4 regions of the Aromatoleum petrolei genome follow, and region 4 is predicted to be linked to each of the others. Evidence: predicted binding sites of a transcription regulator. Region 4 holds the regulator's gene; each other region holds the start of a gene.
What was found. The regulator sigma-54, encoded in region 4, starts transcription at its own class of promoters, with help from an activator protein. The targets are predictions, from matches to a motif close to TGGCACGCTTNCTGCTNA.

Region 1 (4,514 bases), 1.0 Mb from region 4:
GCCAGCGCGGTGATCTCCAGCGAAACCATCAGGCCCTGGCCGAGGAAGTTCAGCGAGCCGGGGATCGATGACCAATCGAATTCGTAGGAACCGAACATCTCACTTGCCTCCGAGGTAACCGGGAACGCGCACGAGCGCTTCCGTCTTGCGCATCAGCAGCATCACGACGACGTTGATCGCGAGGTAGGCGACCGTCACCGCGACGAAGGATTCGTAGGGCTGGGCGGTGTAATCGACCAGCTGGCGGCCCTGCGCGGCGAGTTCGAGCAGGCCGATCGTCGAGCACACGGCCGAGTTCTTGAACACGTTGAGGAACTCCGAGGTCAGCGGCGGCACGACCAGGCGGAAGGCCATCGGCAGCATCACGTGGCGGTAGGTCTGCGGCAGCGTGAGCCCCAGCGCGAGGCCGGCGTTCTTCTGTCCGCGCGGCAGCGCGTTGATGCCCGAGCGCACCTGCTCCGCGACGCGCGCACTGGTGAAGAAGCCCAGGCACACCATCGCCGCGACGAACTGCTGCGCGATCGGGTTCAGCGCCTTGAAGGCATCGCCGGCCGCGGTCGGCAGCATTTCCGGCAGCACGAAATACCAGAAGAACAGCTGCACCAGCAGCGGGATGTTGCGGAACATCTCGACGTAGGCCGTCGCGCCGAAGGCCAGCCCGCGATGCGGCACGGTGCGCAGCACGCCGACCACCGCGCCCAGCAGCAGCGCGATCACCCAGGCCGACAGGGACAGCGCCAGCGTCGTCTTCAGGCCGGCGAACATCCAGTCGAGGTAGGTGCCGTCATTGACGGCGCTGGGGAGCAGAAACACGCCCCAATTCCATTGGTATTCCATGCAAGACTCCAGAAACGTCGGAGGGAAAGACCCCTGCGGCTGCGGCGGGCGCAGCCCGTCCCTGCCACCGGCGCGCGGGGCGTCGGCAGAAGGGATGCTTCAGGGGCGGGAGCCCGGGATCGGACCGGGCATCGGTTCCGAGCTTGTGAAGAAATCGTAGCGAGCGGCCCGAGTTCGTTCCGAGAAGCGCAGCCGTACAAGTAGTACGGGGAGCATCACAGGGACGAAATCGGGTCGCGCAGTAGATTTATTCGCGAGCTCTTAGTACTCCCAGAAAATGCGCTGTAGCTCCTTGCTGTCCTGCGTCGCGGTCAGTGCGACCGCGGCGAGGATGCGCGCCTTCTGCGGATTGAGGTCGTGGGCGACGACCCAGTCGTACTTGTCGTCGGGCTGTTCGGCATTGCGCAGCACGAAGCCGCCGCCGGTGACACGCGCCGAGCGGATCACCTGCACGCCCTTGCTGCGCAGCTCCTGCAGCTCCGGCACGATGTGCTTCGCCACCGAGCCGTTGCCGGTGCCGGCGTGGATCACCGCCTTCACGCCGTCCTTGCCGTACGCGCGGTAGGCCGACGGGCTCATGTTGCCGTAACCGTAGGCGACCTCGACCGGTGCGAGCTTCTCGATCTTGTCGATGTCGAACTCGGAGCCCGTCGTGTGGCGCTTGGCGGGGGCACGGAACCAGTAGCTCTTGCCCTCGACGACCATGCCCAGCGCGCCCCACGGGCTCTTGAACGCCTCGGTGCGGATGTTGATCGTTTTGCTCACGTCGCGACCGCTCTGGATCTCGTCGTTCATCGTCACCAGCACGCCCTTGCCGCGCGCATCCTTCGCCGCGGCGACGGAAACGGCGTCGTACAGGTTGAGCATGCCGTCGGCCGACAGCGCGGTACCCGGACGCATGGCGCCGACCACGACGATGGGCTTGTCGGTGTGCACGACGAGGTTGAGGAAGAAGGCCGTCTCCTCCAGCGTGTCGGTGCCGTGCGTCACGACGATGCCGTCGACGTCGTCCTGCTTCGCCAGCGCGGCGACGCGCTTGCCCAGCGTCATCAGCTGCTCGTTGGTGAAGCTCTCCGAGGCGATCTGGAACACCTGCTCACCGCGCACGTCCGCGACGTCGGCAAGTTCCGGCACGCCGGCGATCAGCTTGTCGACCGGCACCTTCGCGGCCTGGTAGGTCGCGCTGTTGGCAGCGGTGGCCCCCGCACCGGCGATCGTGCCGCCGGTGGCGAGGATGACGATTTTGCTTTTGGCAGCGGCGAAAGCGGTGCTGCTGGACAGCGCCAGCGCGGCGATCAGCGCCAGCGTACGGCCGGCGGTCCAGCCCTTGCGGTTGCGAACTTGCATCTCGAGTCTCCTGAAGCGGCCCCGCGCGGGGGCCGTCTGTATTTTTTTGGTCGGGGTCGGGGGATGGAGCGGCGATTACTCGAACGGGCGGTCGTTCGGCTCCTTGAAGAGCTTCTTCATCGCGTCCGAGATCGGGAAGCCGAGGTTGATGTTCTTCGGGGGAATCGCCGCGAGGAACCACTTGTTGTAGATCGCCTCGGCCTCGCCGGAGGTCATGGTCTTCGCGATCGCCGCATCGACCACCTTCTTGAAGGCCGGGTCGTCCTTGGCCATCATGCAGCCGTAGGCTTCATACGACTGCGGCGTGCCGGTGATGGTCCAGTCGCCGGGACGCTTGGCCTTCGCCAGTTCGCCGTAGAGCAGCGCGTCGTCCATCATGAAGGCGACCGCGCGCCCGGTTTCCAGCGTCAGGAAGGACTCGCCGTGGTCCTTGGCGCTGATGATGTTCATGCCGAGCTTCTTGTCCTCGTTCATCCTGCGCAGCAGGCGCTCCGAGGTCGTGCCGGCGGTCGTCACGACGTTCTTGCCGGCGAGCTGCTCGAAATCCGTCACGCCCGACTCCTTCTTGGTCATCAGGCGCGTGCCGACGACGAAGATGGTGTTCGAGAAGGCGACCTGCTTGGCCCGCTCGGTGTTGTTCGTGGTCGAACCGCACTCGATCGACACGGTGCCGTTCTGCACCAGCGGGATACGGTTCTGCGAGGTGACCGGCATCATGCGCACCTGCAGGTTGGGCATCTTCAGCTCGGCTTTGATGGCCTCGACGACCGTCAGCATCATCTCCTGTGAATAGCCCACCACCTGCTGGCTCTGGTCGTAGTAGGAGAACGGGATCGAGGATTCGCGGTGGCCGAGCGTGATCGCGCCGGTCTCCTTGATCTTCTGCAGCGTGTTGGCCTGCGCGACGGCGGGCACGAGGGCGACGGCTCCGGCGGTGATCAGGGCGGCGAGAGTGGCATTCAGGGGCTTGCGCGGCAGCATCATGTCTCCTTTGGTATGGCGGGATAAATAATCCCGATGGCCATATCCATTGCAGACGGCGTGCCAGCTTTTTTGCTGCAGCGCGCAAAACTCGCAGCCCTTGAAATCCGCGACGTGCCTGTCGCCGCGTTGTGCGTGTCCGTTCGGAAATCCGAACCACGGCCCTTTCGGGCGTTCGGATTTCCGAACACCACCCGGATTCGACGACGGCGTCGGATGAACGCCCCGGCGTTGAAGCTTGCGGCGATCGCTACATCGCGCGCCCCGCCGTCATCTCGCGTGCCTCCCAATTGTGCGGGATACCCGAAGCATGAGACCGTGAACCAGTTTCCGCGCCCTCGGGGAGCCCGCCATTACGCTCGTGACCGCCCTCCTCCTTCTCGCCGGTACCGCAGCCGTACTCGTCACCCTGCGTGCCGCGGTGCATTACGCGATACGGGCGAGCCTCGCCGCGCCACGCGTCCGCGAGACGGAGACCCCGGCGGCCCGAGGCCTCGCCTTCGAGACGGTGCGCATCCCGACCGCGAACGGCAGGCTGCTTCACGCCTGGCTGATCCCCGCCGAGGCGGCAGGCCGCGCACCCGCCGTCGTGATCGTGCACGGCTGGGGCGGCAACGCGCAGATGATGCTGCCGCTGGCCGGCCCGCTGCATCGTGCCGGCTTCGCGACGCTGCTCATCGATGCACGTTGCCACGGACTCTCGGACGCCGACAGCTTCGCCTCGCTGCCGCGCTTCGCGGAAGACGCGAGCCACGCCTGCGACTGGCTCGCGGGCCGTGCGGAGATCGACCCGCAGCGCATCGCGCTGTTGGGCCACTCCGTCGGCGCCGGCGCCGTCCTCCTCGCCGCCGCGCGCCGTCGCGACGTTGCGGCGGTGGTCAGCGTCGCCGCCTTCGCACACCCGCAGGAGATGATGAATCGCTGGCTCGCCGGCCGGCACCTGCCGGGAATCGTCGCGCGCTACATCCTCGGCCACGTGGAGCGCACCATCGCGCACCGCTTCGACGACATTGCCCCGCTGCGCAGCATCACCCGGCTGGACTGCCCCGTGCTGCTCGTGCACGGCGAACAGGATACGGTCGTCCCACCAGCCGACGCCCGCCGGATCCACGCCGCCGCCCGCCCGGGCGCCGTCGAGCTCCTGAGCCTGCCCGGCGATCACGAATCCTTCGTCGACATGGAGCGCGAAATCGCGGGCGTCGTGGCCTTTCTTCAGCGCGCCGGACTGTAGGGGTGTTGCTCGCGCCAGTGCCGTGCGACATCGACGCGCCGGCATACCCACACGCGGTCGTGCTTCTCGATGTGGTCGAGGAAGCGCTGCAGCGCACGGAAGCGCCCTGGGCGGCCGA
Region 2 (4,514 bases), 1.2 Mb from region 4:
TTGCGATACACCTCGAAGGCCGACACCGAGCGCAGCAGCGCGCCCCAGTGGTAGAAATCGTTGGCATCGACGAGATCGTCGGCCGCAGGCTGCTGCGCGCCGGCGAGGCTGTGGTACTTCACGTCGAGGATGCGCGCCGTGTTGTCGGCTCGTTCGAGCAAGGCCCCCAGACGGATGAACTGGAAGGCCTCGTCCTGCAGCATCGTGCCGAACATCGCGCCACGCAGCAGCGAGGCGCGCTGCTTCACCCAGTCGAAGAAGGCGGCAATGCCGCTGGCGTGGATCTGTTCGAAGCTCTGGCCACGCAATTGCAGCCAGGTCTCGTTGATGGTCTCCCACATTTCGGCCGTCAGCGTGCCGCGCACCGCATGGGCGTTCTCGCGCGCGGCACGCAGGCAGCTGAAAATCGACGAAGGATGCGTCTCGTCGCGCACCATGAAATGCAGCACCTTGGTCGCGGTGACCTCGTCGTGCCGCTTCGCGTAGGCGTATTCGAGGCTGTTCAGCGCGATGATCGCGTTCCAGCTGCTGCGCTCGGTTTCGGCGTCGTGCGGGACGAGCGACATCTGATAATTGACGTCGAGCAGGCGCGCGAGGTTCTCGGCGCGTTCGGAATAACGAGCCATCCAATAGAGATGATCGGCGGTGCGGCTCAGCATGATTCGGGCTCCGGCGCGGCAGTCCTGGTCGGGGAGCGAAGGCGGCAAGGCTCAGCGGTGCGGTTCGGCATGGCCGTTCTCCAGCACCCAGGTGTCCTTGGTTCCGCCGCCCTGCGAGGAATTGACCACCAGCGAGCCCTCGCGCAACGCGACGCGCGTGAGTCCGCCCGGCACCAGCGAGACTTCCTTGCCCGAGAGCACGAAGGGCCGCAGGTCGATGTGGCGCGGCGCAATGCCGCCATCGATGTAGGTCGGACAGGTCGACAGCGCCAGCGTCGGCTGCGCGATGTACTTGTCCGGATGTGCGACCAGCACCGCACGGAACTGCTCGATCTCGGCCTTCGTCGCGGCCGGCCCCACCAGCATGCCGTAGCCACCCGCACCGTGCACCTCCTTCACCACCAGCTCGGGCAAATGGTCCAGCACGTAGCGCAGGTCGTCCTTCTCGCGGCAGCGGTAGGTCGGGACATTGTTGAGGATCGGTTCCTCGCCCAGGTAGAAGCGCACCATCTCGCCGACGTAGGGGTAGATCGACTTGTCGTCCGCGACGCCGGTACCGATAGCGTTGCACAGTGTCACACGCCCCGCATGGTAGGCCCTTAGCAGGCCGGGCACGCCCAGCATCGAATCGGAGCGGAAGACCTGCGGGTCGAGGAAGTCGTCGTCGATACGGCGATAGATCACATCAACGCGCTTCGGCCCGCGCGTCGTGCGCATGTAGACCGCGTCGTGGTCGATGAACAGGTCGCGACCTTCGACGAGTTCGACGCCCATCTGCTGCGCGAGGAAGGAATGCTCGAAATAGGCCGAATTGAACGCCCCCGGCGTCATCACGACCACCGTCGGATCGTCCACGCCCGCCGGCGCCACCGCGCGCAGCGTCTCCAGAAGCAGGTCCGGATAGTGCTCGACGGGCGCGATCTTCTGCTGCGCGAAGAGCTCGGGAAAGAGCCGCATCATCATCTTGCGGTTCTCCAGCATGTAGGACACGCCCGAAGGCACACGCAGGTTGTCCTCCAGCACGTAGAACTCGCCCGCTCCCGCGCGCACGACGTCCACGCCCGCGATGTGCGCATAGATGCCGTTGGGCACCTTGAACCCCTTCATCTCGGGGCGGAATTGCGCGTTGTTGAGCACCTCGCCGGCGGGGATGCGCTCCGCACGCAGGATGTCCTGGCCGTTGTAGATGTCGTCCAGAAACATGTTCAGCGCCTTCACGCGCTGCTTGAGCCCGGCGCGCAGGGTCTTCCACTCGGCATTGGGGATGATGCGCGGGATGGTGTCGAATGGAATCAGCCGCTCGGTGCCCGCCTCCTCGCCATACACGGCGAAAGTAATGCCGAGCCGACGGAACGCCAGGTCCGCCTCGGCCCGCTTGCGCGCCATCACGTCCGGCGACAGGCCACGGGCCCAGGTTTCGAACGGACCGTAGTGCGGGCGCGTGCTCGCGTCCGCGTCGTGCATTTCGTCGAAAACCAGCGTCGTCATGATGATTCGATCCGGAAGCGATTCATCGGACATCAGCGAAGACCATGCCAGGGTCAAATTCCCCACGGGGAAAGCACCATTTCGTGAGGATCTCTTGAATCCCGCACGAAATCGCACCGCATCGGTGCAACCATCACCCAGTCAAGGTGCATCGGCATGCCATGCACCACGATGCGGCCCTCCGCCCGAGGCACACAACAAAGCCGCCCGCGTGCTCACAGGCGGGTAAACCTCATCGTAGGAAATAATTGCCCGCCTCGCGCCCCACACTGCAACGACGACACACCAACCGACCGGGAACCGCTTCAGCCGCCGCCCGCACCGGAATCTTCGGCAGGGTCGTAGGGCACCACGTTCTCCTGCTCGGCAGGATCGTTGCGAGCGACGATCGCCCGCGCCGGATCGACGTCACTGAGATTGCGGGCCTGGTGCGGGACGTCGGGGGGAATGAACAGGAACTCCCCCGCGCTGCTCACGACCCTTTCGCGCAGACCGGGCCCGAAGCGCGTCTCGACACACCCTTCGAGCACATAGATTGCGGTCTCGTATCCGCGATGCCGATGCGGCGCCGCGACACCGCCCGGCGGAATGACCACCAGGTGCATGGACAGCCCCCGGCTGCCCGCCGAGTCCCCCGAGATTCCGACGAAATACGGCAGGCGCTGCCGTGTGGCGATTTCGCGGTCCGGACGCTGTGCGACCACCGTGCGTGAAGGATCGGAGACTGATTTCGGCATGCTGATTCCCCAGCGCAGACGGCACGGCGGCGAAGCGGCCGCACCCGACTCAGCCTAGACCGCCTATCCACCGCTGTCGAGGCGGCTCACGGCCCGGACTTACCCCTGTGCGAGCTCCGGATACTCCTGTCGCAGCGTCTCACCGTCGCGCTTCCACGCAAGGCATTCGCCGATAAAGGCCACTGCACGCGAATCCGGCCAGCGCCGCGGGTCCGGGTCGATCGCAACCTGCTGCGCCATGCGGTCCGGCCACGAGGCCTGCATATAGGTGTTGCCGACCTGGGTGATCAGGTCGGTGAGATGCGCACATCCCTGATCGCTACCGATGCGCTCGCGAATCTGCCGCCCGAAACCCGGCCCAATCTGCAACCCGATCAGGCGGCCGTATGACTCGGTCGCTGCGGGACACGCGCCCCATGGTGCCGCGCGCATTACAGCCCGTACGTCGAGGATCGTGAAGTTGTCGTCGATCAGGAAATCGATGCCCATATGGTGCATGAATTCACCGGCGCGCACCGGAGCGCGCGAACGGAAGGGGACGTCCTCGCCCTTCTCGTCCATCACCGTCGCCTCGATTTCCCACAGGCCATCCTTGCGCCGGAAGGCGCGGCAGGTGATCTGGCGTGTATGCGTGAGCTCGCGCTCGCAGTCTCCAAACATTCCCTTCCTCTTCGACGCTGCTCATCACCACCGCGGTGGCGAACGGACCAATGGTAACGTCAGCCGGGTCGGGAATCACTCGGGCAGACACAGTGCGCGGTTTGCACTCTCGTTTCATAGCAGCCAAAAAGCAAAAGGCCAGCCCCGAGGGACTGGCCTTTTGCCTGAATCAATGGTGCCGTTGAAGTGAATCGAACACTCGACCTACTGATTACGAATCAGTTGCTCTACCAACTGAGCTACAACGGCGAAGAGCCGGGAATATACCGCAGGGTTTCGGATCGTACAAGTACCCTGCCCCAACCGCACAACCTGGGGAAAATACGGAGTCGACGTCATGGTTATAACAAACGATATACTGCGTTCGTAACTTTTTGTTACTTCTCCTCCGGATCGAATGCAATGGCGAAGACCCCGCAAATCGGCACCTGCCTGCTGTTTCCCGCAATCCTCGCCGTCGTGCTGAGTTCCGCCACAGCGGCAGGTCTGCACTTCATCCCCGCGCTCGCCCCCTACGCTGCGGCCATCGTCCTGATGCTCGGCCTCGCATACGGCGGAATTCTCCTTGCCGCCCGGTCGCTGGCGCTGCGCCGCCTCGGAGGCGATCTGCCGCACGTCGTAGGGCTGCTGAGCGGATTGTCCGGTGGGCGGCTCGCCGAGGCCGCCAATTCCGGCGCTTCCCCGGACAGCGTTTCGGGACATGCGACAGCCGCTCAACACACACTGCGAGGTGTGATCGACCACGTTGCGCGTGACGCGCAGGAACTCGCGGTGGGCGCGGGGCGCATGTCCGGACAGACGACCGAGATGGCGCTCACGCTGCAGATGCAGGCCAGCACGAACCACGAAGTCGCGACCGCGATCCACGAGATCGACCGCAACATCGCTCTCGTATCCGGGCTCGCAGCCGAAACCGAAGCCGATTCGCGCGACGTCGCAGAGCTGTCGCTCAGCGGCGAGCAGTTCGTGA
Region 3 (4,514 bases), 1.4 Mb from region 4:
CGACTGCTGCTGCGCGCTGCCCTGACGGCCACACTCGCCGTCAGCGGCGCCGCATCGGCCGGCAACCAGCTGTACGAGCCGATGGCGGCGAGCGTGCGGGCGGCGCTGCACGCTGCGGTGAGCGACGCGGGAGCGCCGGAACTGATGATCGCGGATGCGGGCGAGCGCGCGCGCTGGCTGGGCGAGATGTCGCAGCGCCTGGAGAAACGCATCCCGGATCGCAGCTATCGGGAGGATCTGCTGACTTCGGTGCATTACGAGGCGACCCGAGCGGGGCTCGACCCGCAGCTCGTGCTCGGCCTGATCCAGGTCGAGAGCGGTTTCCGCAAGTACGCGGTGTCGAGCTCCGGGGCGCGCGGCTACATGCAGGTGATGCCGTTCTGGGTAAAGCTGATCGGCGGAGCCGAGGACAATCTGTTTCACCTGCGCACGAACCTGCGCTACGGCTGCACGATCCTGCGCCACTACCTCGACATCGAGAAGGGTGACCTGTACCGGGCGCTCGGGCGCTACAACGGCAGCCTTGGTCGGCCCGAGTACCCGAACATGGTACGTGCGGCATGGGAACGTCACTGGAGCTATCAGCCGCTGACGCTCGCGGTGACTGAGGCTCGCGGCCAGGCGAACTGAGCCGTCCAATCTTCAGACGCGGGAACCGACGACATGGAACACCGACTGTTTCGCCGCCGATCGATCTCGATTTCGTTTCGCGTGTACGACGCGGAGACGGGGAAATTCATCGGGCGCATCGGCGACATCAGCAAGGGCGGCCTGCTCGTGTATGGTCCGAGCCAGCTGCTGACAGGCCAGTTGTACCGCCTGCGCATCGACCTGCCCGACGATCACGGCAAGGCGCGCAGCGTGGTGTTGCCGGCCAAGGCGATGTGGTCGGGCTTCGACACCAATCCCGAGTTCTGCAGCACGGGTTTCCGCCTGTTCGAGCTCGACCGCCCGGAAAACGAGGCAGCGTTGAAATCGATGCTGTCGCGCTTCACGGTCGGCTTCGAAGACGAAGACGACGACAGCTGAATGAATTGCGGGCAACCGTCCTCGTCGGAGGGCGGCTGCCGCTTTCCTGAACGCAGGGAGCGTCAGGCGCCGACTGCGACCTTCACGCTGGGCTCGTCGCGCCCGACCGCACGCACGGAGTCGCGCCCGCCATCCTTGGCGTCCTTCGCAGTGGCCAGCGACTGGACGTCGCCCGAGATCTCGCCACCTTCCTCGATCAGGATCTTGCCGTAGCGGATCTTGCCACTGACCCGGCCGGTCGAGTGGATGATCAGCTGGCTGCGGGCGGTCAGCTCGCCTTCGAAACGGCCGCGCACTTCGGCGACATCGATGCCGACGGTGCCGGCGAACGAGCCGTTTTCGGCAATGCGAATCACGCGACTGTCCATCGTCGCTTCGACCCGACCTTCGACCACCAAGGTATCGCAGTCGAGAATCTCGGCGCCCTTCAGCTTGACGTCCGGCCCGACGATGAGGCGGCTGCCGGTGTCCTGGGTGGTGTCGTCGATCGCTGCGGCGGCAAGGCCGCTCGAGGCCGGCGCCGTGCCTTCAGCGGCCGGAGAGGAGTCGCTGGACGAGGCCGGCAGTTCGGTCGAGCTACGCGACAGGCTTGCACCGGTGGACGCCGGCCCCGAGGTCAGAGTGCCCGACGGCGACCGCATGGTGCCGTTGCTGCGCGAAGCCGGGGTGTCTGGAACCTTGGGGAACAGGGCGGGTTTGTTGAACATGGTCTCTCCTTGAATCCATAACGTTTCCGGGCCGACGATCATCGCCCCCGTGGGCCGCCTAAGCAGCTGCCGTGCCATGAATCCAAGATCATGAATTTAATGAATTTATTCCCCGGCGACGGAATCTCGCGGGGAACAGATGCCGATTCTGTCGCCTGGCGGCGACAGTATCTGCGGCATAAATCGCCATCCATCTGTTTTTGTTGATTTTTGCGATGTCTCCTGGAGGCGACACGGAAATCGTCCGGAAACACTGCCTTGCACTTGCTTACGACGCGGGCGCGCGGGCGCCACCTAAACTGTCGCGCTGGTTTACGAAGATCCTCCAGCCATGTCGCGCCTGTCCTTCAGTCACTCGCTGCTTGCCAGCTTCCTGCTCGTTGCGGCGATCCTGGGCGCCACTGCGCTGGGGGGGCTGATCACGCTGGAGGAGTTCGCGTCACGACACCGCGAGAGCGTGGGCGATGCGCTGAAGTACTCCAGCGCGGTGCAGCAGTTGGGCGAACGCAGCGTGGATATGGAGCGTAGCGCGCGCCAGTTCCTCGTGTTGAAGGATCCCTTGCTGCGCGACCGCTTCGAGTTGGCGCGCCGGGAATCGCTCACGGCGCTGCAGACGATCGCCGCGCTGCGTGCGCCGAGCGTGAGTGCGCTGGTCGAGGAGTGGCAAGCGGCCGCCGACGCGGCCGGAGCGAGCCTCACCGAGGACGGCCCCGCGGATTCAGCCATCGCCGCACTGGGCCGTGTGCCGCCGCTCAACGAGCAACTCGCCGGCGAGGTGCAGGCGCAACTCGGCCACCAGAGCCAGGCCCTGCTCGAGCAACTCGACGCGAACCGCGACAGGCTGGCCTGGCACGTGCTCGCCGCGATCATCGCGGCCTGCACCTTCGCCGCGCTCACGGGCTGGTGGCTGCTGCGCCCGATCAACCGCCTCGAGGCCGCCATCGAAGCGCTGGGCGAGAGTCGCTTCGACGAGCAGGTGGCGATTCCCGGCCCGGCCGACCTGCGCCGCGTCGGCCGCCGCCTGGACTGGTTGCGGCTGCGACTCGCCGATTTCGAGGCGAACCGCAATCGCGTGCTGCGCCATGTGTCGCATGAATTGAAGACACCGCTGGCATCCCTCCGCGAAGGAATTGCACTGCTCGAGGACGGAGTGGTCGGTGGGCTGAGCGGCGAGCAGCGTGAGGTGGTGGCAATCCTGCAGCACAACACGCACGCCCTGCAGGAACGGATCGAGGATCTGCTCGGTTACAACGCCGCGGTGTTCCATGCTCGGAACCTGCGCCGCCGCCCCGTGATGCTGCGTGCGCTGGCCGACTCGGTGATCGCGGAGCAGCAGCTGCCGATCCAGACACGCAATCTTAAGGTCGCATTGCATGGAGACCCGCCGCCGTTCAGCGCCGACCCCGACAAGTTGCGCATCGTGCTGGCGAATCTGCTCGCAAACGCGGTGTCCTTCAGCCCGCGCGATGGCGAGATCCGCCTGACGCTGAGCGTGCACCCTGGCTGGGTGCGCATCGACTGCCTCGACCAGGGACCGGGCGCCGCCGCCGAAGAGGCGGAGCGCATCTTCGACCCGTTTTTCCAGGGCTCACGCCAGCCCGAGGAACCGCGCCACGGGAGCGGACTCGGGCTGTCGATCGTGCGCGAGTTCGTCGTCGCCCACGGCGGACGCGTGGGACTGCAGCCGTCGGCAACAGGCGCCTATTTCAGGATCGAACTACCGAATGAGACTTGATTTCACCTCCGACCGCAGGCGCATTGCGGCACTGGTGCTGGTGTTGGCTGCGGCGCTGTCAGGCTGCACGACCGTGCGCAACGCGACGGCGGAGTTGCCTGCGCTGCCTCAGGTGCCGCCACTGCTCGGCAACGGCCAGGCCCAGGTGCGTAGCGCGCTCGCCTATCACGAAACGATCCGGGGAATGAACGCAGCCGAACTGGCGCGCGAACGCTCGGCACTGTCCGGTGCCGGCGCTGCCCCGCTGGCGCAGATGAAGCAGGCCATGCTGCTCAGCCATCCGCAGGGGAACAACAATCTGCAGCGTGCGCAGTCCTTGCTCGAGGCGATCAATGCGTCGGAAAAGGCGGACGCCACAGCGCTGCAGCCGCTCGCCCGTCTGCTGGCCGAGCAATTGCAGGAGCGCGTCCGCCTCGAGAACACCGCGGAACGCCTCACGCAACAGCTCGAACGCACCGGACAGCAGCTCAAGGATGCCCAGAGGCAAGGTGAACAGCTTCAGGAGAAGCTCGACGCATTGACCGAAATCGAACGCACGCTGCCGGCGCGCCCGTCCACGCCGACGCCGCCGCTGCCGTCATCGCGGGACAGGAGAAGCGAGAAATGAGGATACCCCCTTCCACGGCAGATGAAACCAGGACCGCGCCGGACGGCGCCCATCTGCTGGTCGTCGACGACGACGCCGACCTGCTGCGGCTGCTGTCGATGCGCCTGCGCGCGAGCGGGTATCGCGTCCGCACCGCCGAAAGCGCCGAGGCTGCGCTGGCCTGCCTGGCGGTGGAGCGCTTCGGCCTGGTGTTGAGCGACGTGCGCCTGCCCGACCGCGACGGACTGGAGCTGTTCGAGGAGATCCGCCAGACCTGGCCGGCGCTGCCGGTGATCCTGCTGACCGCGCACGGCACCATTCCCGACGCAGTGGAGGCGACCTCGCGCGGCGTGTTCGGTTATCTGACCAAGCCATTCGACAGCAAGACCTTGCTCGACAAGATCGCGCAGGCGCTGCAGATCGGCGGCGCGCCCCGTGCCTGCGAGGAGGGCAAGGC
Region 4 (4,514 bases):
CGCCGCCTTCATCGACGCCGAGCACGCCCTCGACGTCGGCTACGCCGAGAAGCTCGGCGTGAACATCACCGATCTGCTGATCTCGCAACCGGACACTGGCGAGCAGGCGCTCGAGATCGCGGACATGCTGGTGCGTTCGGGCGGCGTCGACATCGTCGTCATCGACTCGGTCGCCGCGCTCACGCCCAAGGCCGAAATCGAAGGCGAGATGGGCGACCAGCTGCCCGGCCTGCAGGCCCGCCTGATGAGCCAGGCACTGCGCAAGCTCACCGCCAACATCAAGCGCACCAACACGCTGGTGATCTTCATCAACCAGATCCGCATGAAGATCGGCGTGATGTTCGGCAACCCCGAGACCACCACCGGCGGCAATGCGCTGAAGTTCTACGCCTCCGTGCGCCTCGACATCCGCCGCACCGGCGCGATCAAGAAGGGCGACGAGGTCGTCGGCTCCGAGACGCGCTGCAAGGTCGTCAAGAACAAGGTCGCCCCCCCGTTCAAGGAAGCGCACTTCGACATCCTCTACGGCGAGGGCATCTCTCGCGAAGGCGAGATCATCGACCTCGGCGTCGAGAACAAGATCGTCGACAAGGCAGGCGCCTGGTATTCCTACCAGGGCGACAAGATCGGCCAGGGCAAGGACAACACACGCGAGTTCCTGCGTGCGAACGCGGCGCTCGCACGCGAGATCGAGAACAAGGTGCGCGTCGCGGTCGGCCTCAAGGAACTGCCGGCCGAGCCCGCGCAGCCGGCTGCCGAGGCGGCCTGAAGCCCCTTGCCCGGATCATGGCGGAGACGAGCCTGCGGGAACGCGCATTGCGGCACCTCGCGCGTCGCGAACACTCGCGCGCCGAATTGGTCCGCAAGCTCGCCCCGCACGGCTCCGCCGAAGAGATCGACGACGTGCTCGACCGCATCACCGAACTGGGCCTGCTCAGCGACCACCGCTTCGCCGAAGCCTGGGTGCGCGGCAAGGCCACCCGCTTCGGCACGGCACGCCTGCGGCGCGAGCTCGCACTGCGCGGGGTCGAGCGCGACACGATAGACGCGGCGCTCGAGGCCGAGGGCGTCGAGGACGACGTCGACCGCGCACGCGCCATCTGGCGCGGCAAGTTCGGCACCACGCCGGCCGACGCGCGCGAGTGGGCCCGCCAGGCGAGGTTCCTGCAAGGTCGCGGCTTCGGCACCGACGTGATCCGCAAGATATTGAAAGAGAACCCTGATGAGTCTGCTTAAGGTCGCCGGACTGCAGAAACGCTACAAGGCGCGCACCGTCGTCCACGATGTCGGCTTCGAGGTCGGCAGCGGCGAAGTCGTCGGCCTGCTGGGCCCCAACGGTGCCGGCAAGACCACCTGCTTCTACATGATCGTGGGCCTCGTACGTGCCGACGGCGGCGACATCCGCCTCGACGACGCCGAGCTCACGCACCTGCCCGTGCACGCGCGCGCGCGCCTCGGCCTGTCCTACCTGCCGCAGGAGATGAGCGTGTTCCGCAAGCTCACCGTCGCCGAGAACATCCGGGCGGTGCTGGAACTGCAGGGGCTGAACAGCGAGCGCGTCGACGAACGCCTCGAGGAACTGCTCGAGGAGTTGGGCATCGCCCATCTGCGCGACAACACCGCGGTGTCGCTGTCGGGCGGCGAGCGGCGGCGCTGCGAGATTGCGCGCGCGCTGGCGACCGACCCGCGCCTGATCCTGCTCGACGAACCCTTCGCGGGCGTCGACCCGATCGCGGTGCTCGACATCCAGAAGATCATCCGCTTCCTGCGTGACCGCGGCATCGGCGTGCTCATCACCGACCACAACGTGCGCGAGACGCTCGGCATCTGCAACCGCGCCTACATCATCAGCGAGGGCCGCGTGCTCGCGAGCGGGCGACCCGACGAGATCGTCGCCAACGAACAGGTTCGCCGCGTCTATCTCGGCGAGCATTTCCGCCTCTGATCCTGCCCGCGTAGCCCCATGAAACCGTCCCTCCAGCTCAAGATCTCCCAGCACCTCACGCTGACGCCGCAGCTGCAGCAGTCGATCAAGCTGCTGCAGCTGTCGACGCTGGAGCTCAACCAGGAGCTGGAACGCTTCCTCCTCGAGAACCCCATGCTCGAGCGCGAGGACGGCGACGGCAGCGACTTCGCCCCGGGTGCCGCGCAGCCCTCCGGCGAAGCGCCCGACTCCGGCAGCCAGGCCGACACCCCGACGCCCGGCGAGGAGGGGCATGGCGAGGCCGAACCGGCGAGTTTCGACGAAGCCGGCGAATGGTCGAGCGCGAGCAGTGGTTCGTCGAACCGCGACGATGACGACGACACCGACTTCCAGGAACTGCAGGCTGCCGGCACCAGCCTGCGCGATCACCTCGACCAGCAGGTGAGCCTGTCGCCGCTGTCGGATCGCGACCGCGCGCTGGTGCGCTTCATCATCGAGGCGCTCGACGAGGACGGCTACCTCAACCAGTCGCTCGAGGAGCTGCTGCCGCTGCTGCCGCCGGAACTCGAATACGACCTCGACGACCTCTCGATCGCGTTGCGCCACGTGCAGAACCTCGACCCGGCCGGCATCGGCGCGCGCAACCCGCAGGAATGCCTCAGCCTGCAACTCCGCGCAATGCCGTCGGACCCGACGCGTGACCTCGCGCTGAAGATCGTCGACGAGCACCTCGACCTGCTCGCTGAACGCAACTTTCTGCGCATCAAGCGCGCCACCGGCTGCGACGACGACGCACTGCGCGCCGCGCACGCGCTGATCTGCAGGCTCGATCCGCATCCGGGCTCGCAGCACTCGGTGCAGGAGACGCGCTACATCCTGCCGGATGTCGTCGTGCGCAAGATCCGCAACCGCTGGGCCGTCACGCTCAACCCCGAGGCGATGCCCAAGCTGCGCATCAACTCACTGTACGCCAGCATCCTGCAACAGAACCGCGGATCGGGCGGCGCGCTGACCAGCCAGCTGCAGGAAGCACGCTGGCTAATCAAGAACGTGCAACAGCGTTTCGACACCATCCTGCGGGTTTCGCAGGCGATCGTTGACCAGCAGCGACAGTTCTTCGATTATGGTGATGTGGCGATGCGACCCCTGACGTTGAGGGAGATCGCGGACCAGCTCGAACTGCACGAATCGACTGTTTCGCGGGTCACGACGCAGAAATTCATGGCCACACCGCGCGGCGTGTTCGAACTGAAGTATTTTTTCGGCAGTCACGTTGCCACCGACACCGGTGGGGCGGCCTCTTCCACGGCGATTCGAGCGCTGATTCGCCAGCTGGTGGAGGCCGAAGACAGGAAAAAGCCCCTGTCCGACGCGAAAATTGCCGAGTTGTTGGGCCAGCAGGGTATCGTGGTGGCGCGCAGAACGATCGCGAAATACCGCGAGTCACTCAATATTCCGCCGGTCAGCCTGCGCAAAGCGATCTGAAAAACGATCTGACAATACGAGGAAACATCATGAATCTCACCATCACCGGACATCACGTCGAAGTCACCCCCGCGATCCGCGAGTACGTCAATACGAAGCTCGATCGCGTCATCCGCCATTTCGACAACGTGACCAGCGTCAGCGTGATCCTGTCGGTGGAGAAGCTGCGCCAGAAGGCGGAAGTGACGCTGCACGTGCGCGGCAAGGACATCTACGTCGAGAGCGAGGACGCCGACCTGTATGCAGCCATCGACAGCATGGCCGACAAGCTCGACCGCCAGGTTCTCAAGTACAAGGCCAAGAACAACGACCACGGCCACGACACGCTGAAGCACCAGCAACCGACCGAGCTGTGATCCTTTAATTCACGCCGAGGGACCGGGGTGTGTTTATAATTCGCGCGTTTTCAACCCGCGCCTGCCGCACACCCCGAGCCTCCTCCCGCATCCGATCGGCAGCGGCACGGCCCGTGTCGTGCAGGTGGTGATCCGCATGAGCCTCATCGCCGAACTCCTGCCCCCCTCGAACGTCGTCATCGATCTGGACGCCAGCAGCAAGAAGCGTGTTTTCGAACAAGCCGGTCTCCTGTTCGAGAACCATCAGGGCATTGCCCGCAGCGTCGTCTTCGACAGCCTGTTCTCACGCGAACGCCTCGGCTCGACCGGCCTGGGTCAGGGCATCGCCATTCCCCACGGCCGCATCAAGGGCCTGAAGGAAGCCGCCGGCGCCTTCCTGCGCCTCTCGGCCCCAGTGCAGTTCGACGCTCCCGACGGCCGCCCCGTGACGATGCTGTTCGTGTTGCTCGTGCCCGAGCAGGCCAACGAAACCCACCTGCAGCTGCTGTCCGAGCTTGCGCAGATGTTCAGCGACCGCGACTTCCGCGAACAACTGCAGAACGCGCCCGACGTCGCGACGATCCATACGCTGTTTGCCTCCTGGGGTCCGCATGCGGCAGACCAGCGTCGCGCGGCTGTATGACCTGCACCGCGAACGGCTGGAGCTGACGCACGTCAGCGGCCGGCTGGACCGGGTCATCTCGGTCAACGAAGAGCGTATCTGGCCGGCCGACCTCGTCGGCCACCTGAACCTGATCCATCCGACGCGC

Region 1: the regulator sigma-54 is predicted to act here: its motif matches at 3,214-3,231, upstream of ToN1_RS06090 (glutamate/aspartate ABC transporter substrate-binding protein).
Region 2: the regulator sigma-54 is predicted to act here: its motif matches at 2,180-2,197, upstream of ToN1_RS05275 (circularly permuted type 2 ATP-grasp protein).
Region 3: the regulator sigma-54 is predicted to act here: its motif matches at 1,796-1,813, upstream of ToN1_RS17410 (bactofilin family protein).

Annotation. Positions count from the first base shown of each region.
Region 1 is NZ_CP059560.1:1,342,068-1,346,581, forward strand. Features, by position in the region: gene gltK (glutamate/aspartate ABC transporter permease GltK) at 1-98, opposite strand, end outside; gene ToN1_RS06080 (amino acid ABC transporter permease) at 100-837, opposite strand; gene ToN1_RS06085 (type II asparaginase) at 1,099-2,184, opposite strand; gene ToN1_RS06090 (glutamate/aspartate ABC transporter substrate-binding protein) at 2,260-3,168, opposite strand; gene ToN1_RS06095 (alpha/beta hydrolase) at 3,527-4,396, shown strand; gene puuE (allantoinase PuuE) at 4,378-4,514, opposite strand, start outside.
Region 2 is NZ_CP059560.1:1,168,969-1,173,482, forward strand. Features, by position in the region: gene ToN1_RS05270 (alpha-E domain-containing protein) at 1-659, opposite strand, end outside; gene ToN1_RS05275 (circularly permuted type 2 ATP-grasp protein) at 711-2,147, opposite strand; gene ToN1_RS05280 (cupin domain-containing protein) at 2,453-2,884, opposite strand; gene ToN1_RS05285 (DUF2889 domain-containing protein) at 2,984-3,544, opposite strand; tRNA gene ToN1_RS05290 (tRNA-Thr) at 3,718-3,793, opposite strand; gene ToN1_RS05295 (bacteriohemerythrin) at 3,947-4,514, shown strand, end outside.
Region 3 is NZ_CP059560.1:3,827,450-3,831,963, reverse strand. Features, by position in the region: gene ToN1_RS17420 (lytic transglycosylase domain-containing protein) at 1-630, shown strand, start outside; gene ToN1_RS17415 (PilZ domain-containing protein) at 664-1,029, shown strand; gene ToN1_RS17410 (bactofilin family protein) at 1,092-1,736, opposite strand; gene ToN1_RS17405 (sensor histidine kinase) at 2,068-3,471, shown strand; gene ToN1_RS17400 (hypothetical protein) at 3,461-4,078, shown strand; gene ToN1_RS17395 (sigma 54-interacting transcriptional regulator) at 4,075-4,514, shown strand, end outside.
Region 4 is NZ_CP059560.1:2,382,876-2,387,389, forward strand. Features, by position in the region: gene recA (recombinase RecA) at 1-769, shown strand, start outside; gene recX (recombination regulator RecX) at 787-1,236, shown strand; gene lptB (LPS export ABC transporter ATP-binding protein) at 1,223-1,945, shown strand; gene ToN1_RS10900 (RNA polymerase factor sigma-54) at 1,964-3,409, shown strand; gene hpf (ribosome hibernation-promoting factor, HPF/YfiA family) at 3,439-3,765, shown strand; gene ptsN (PTS IIA-like nitrogen regulatory protein PtsN) at 3,902-4,387, shown strand; gene hprK (HPr(Ser) kinase/phosphatase) at 4,356-4,514, shown strand, end outside.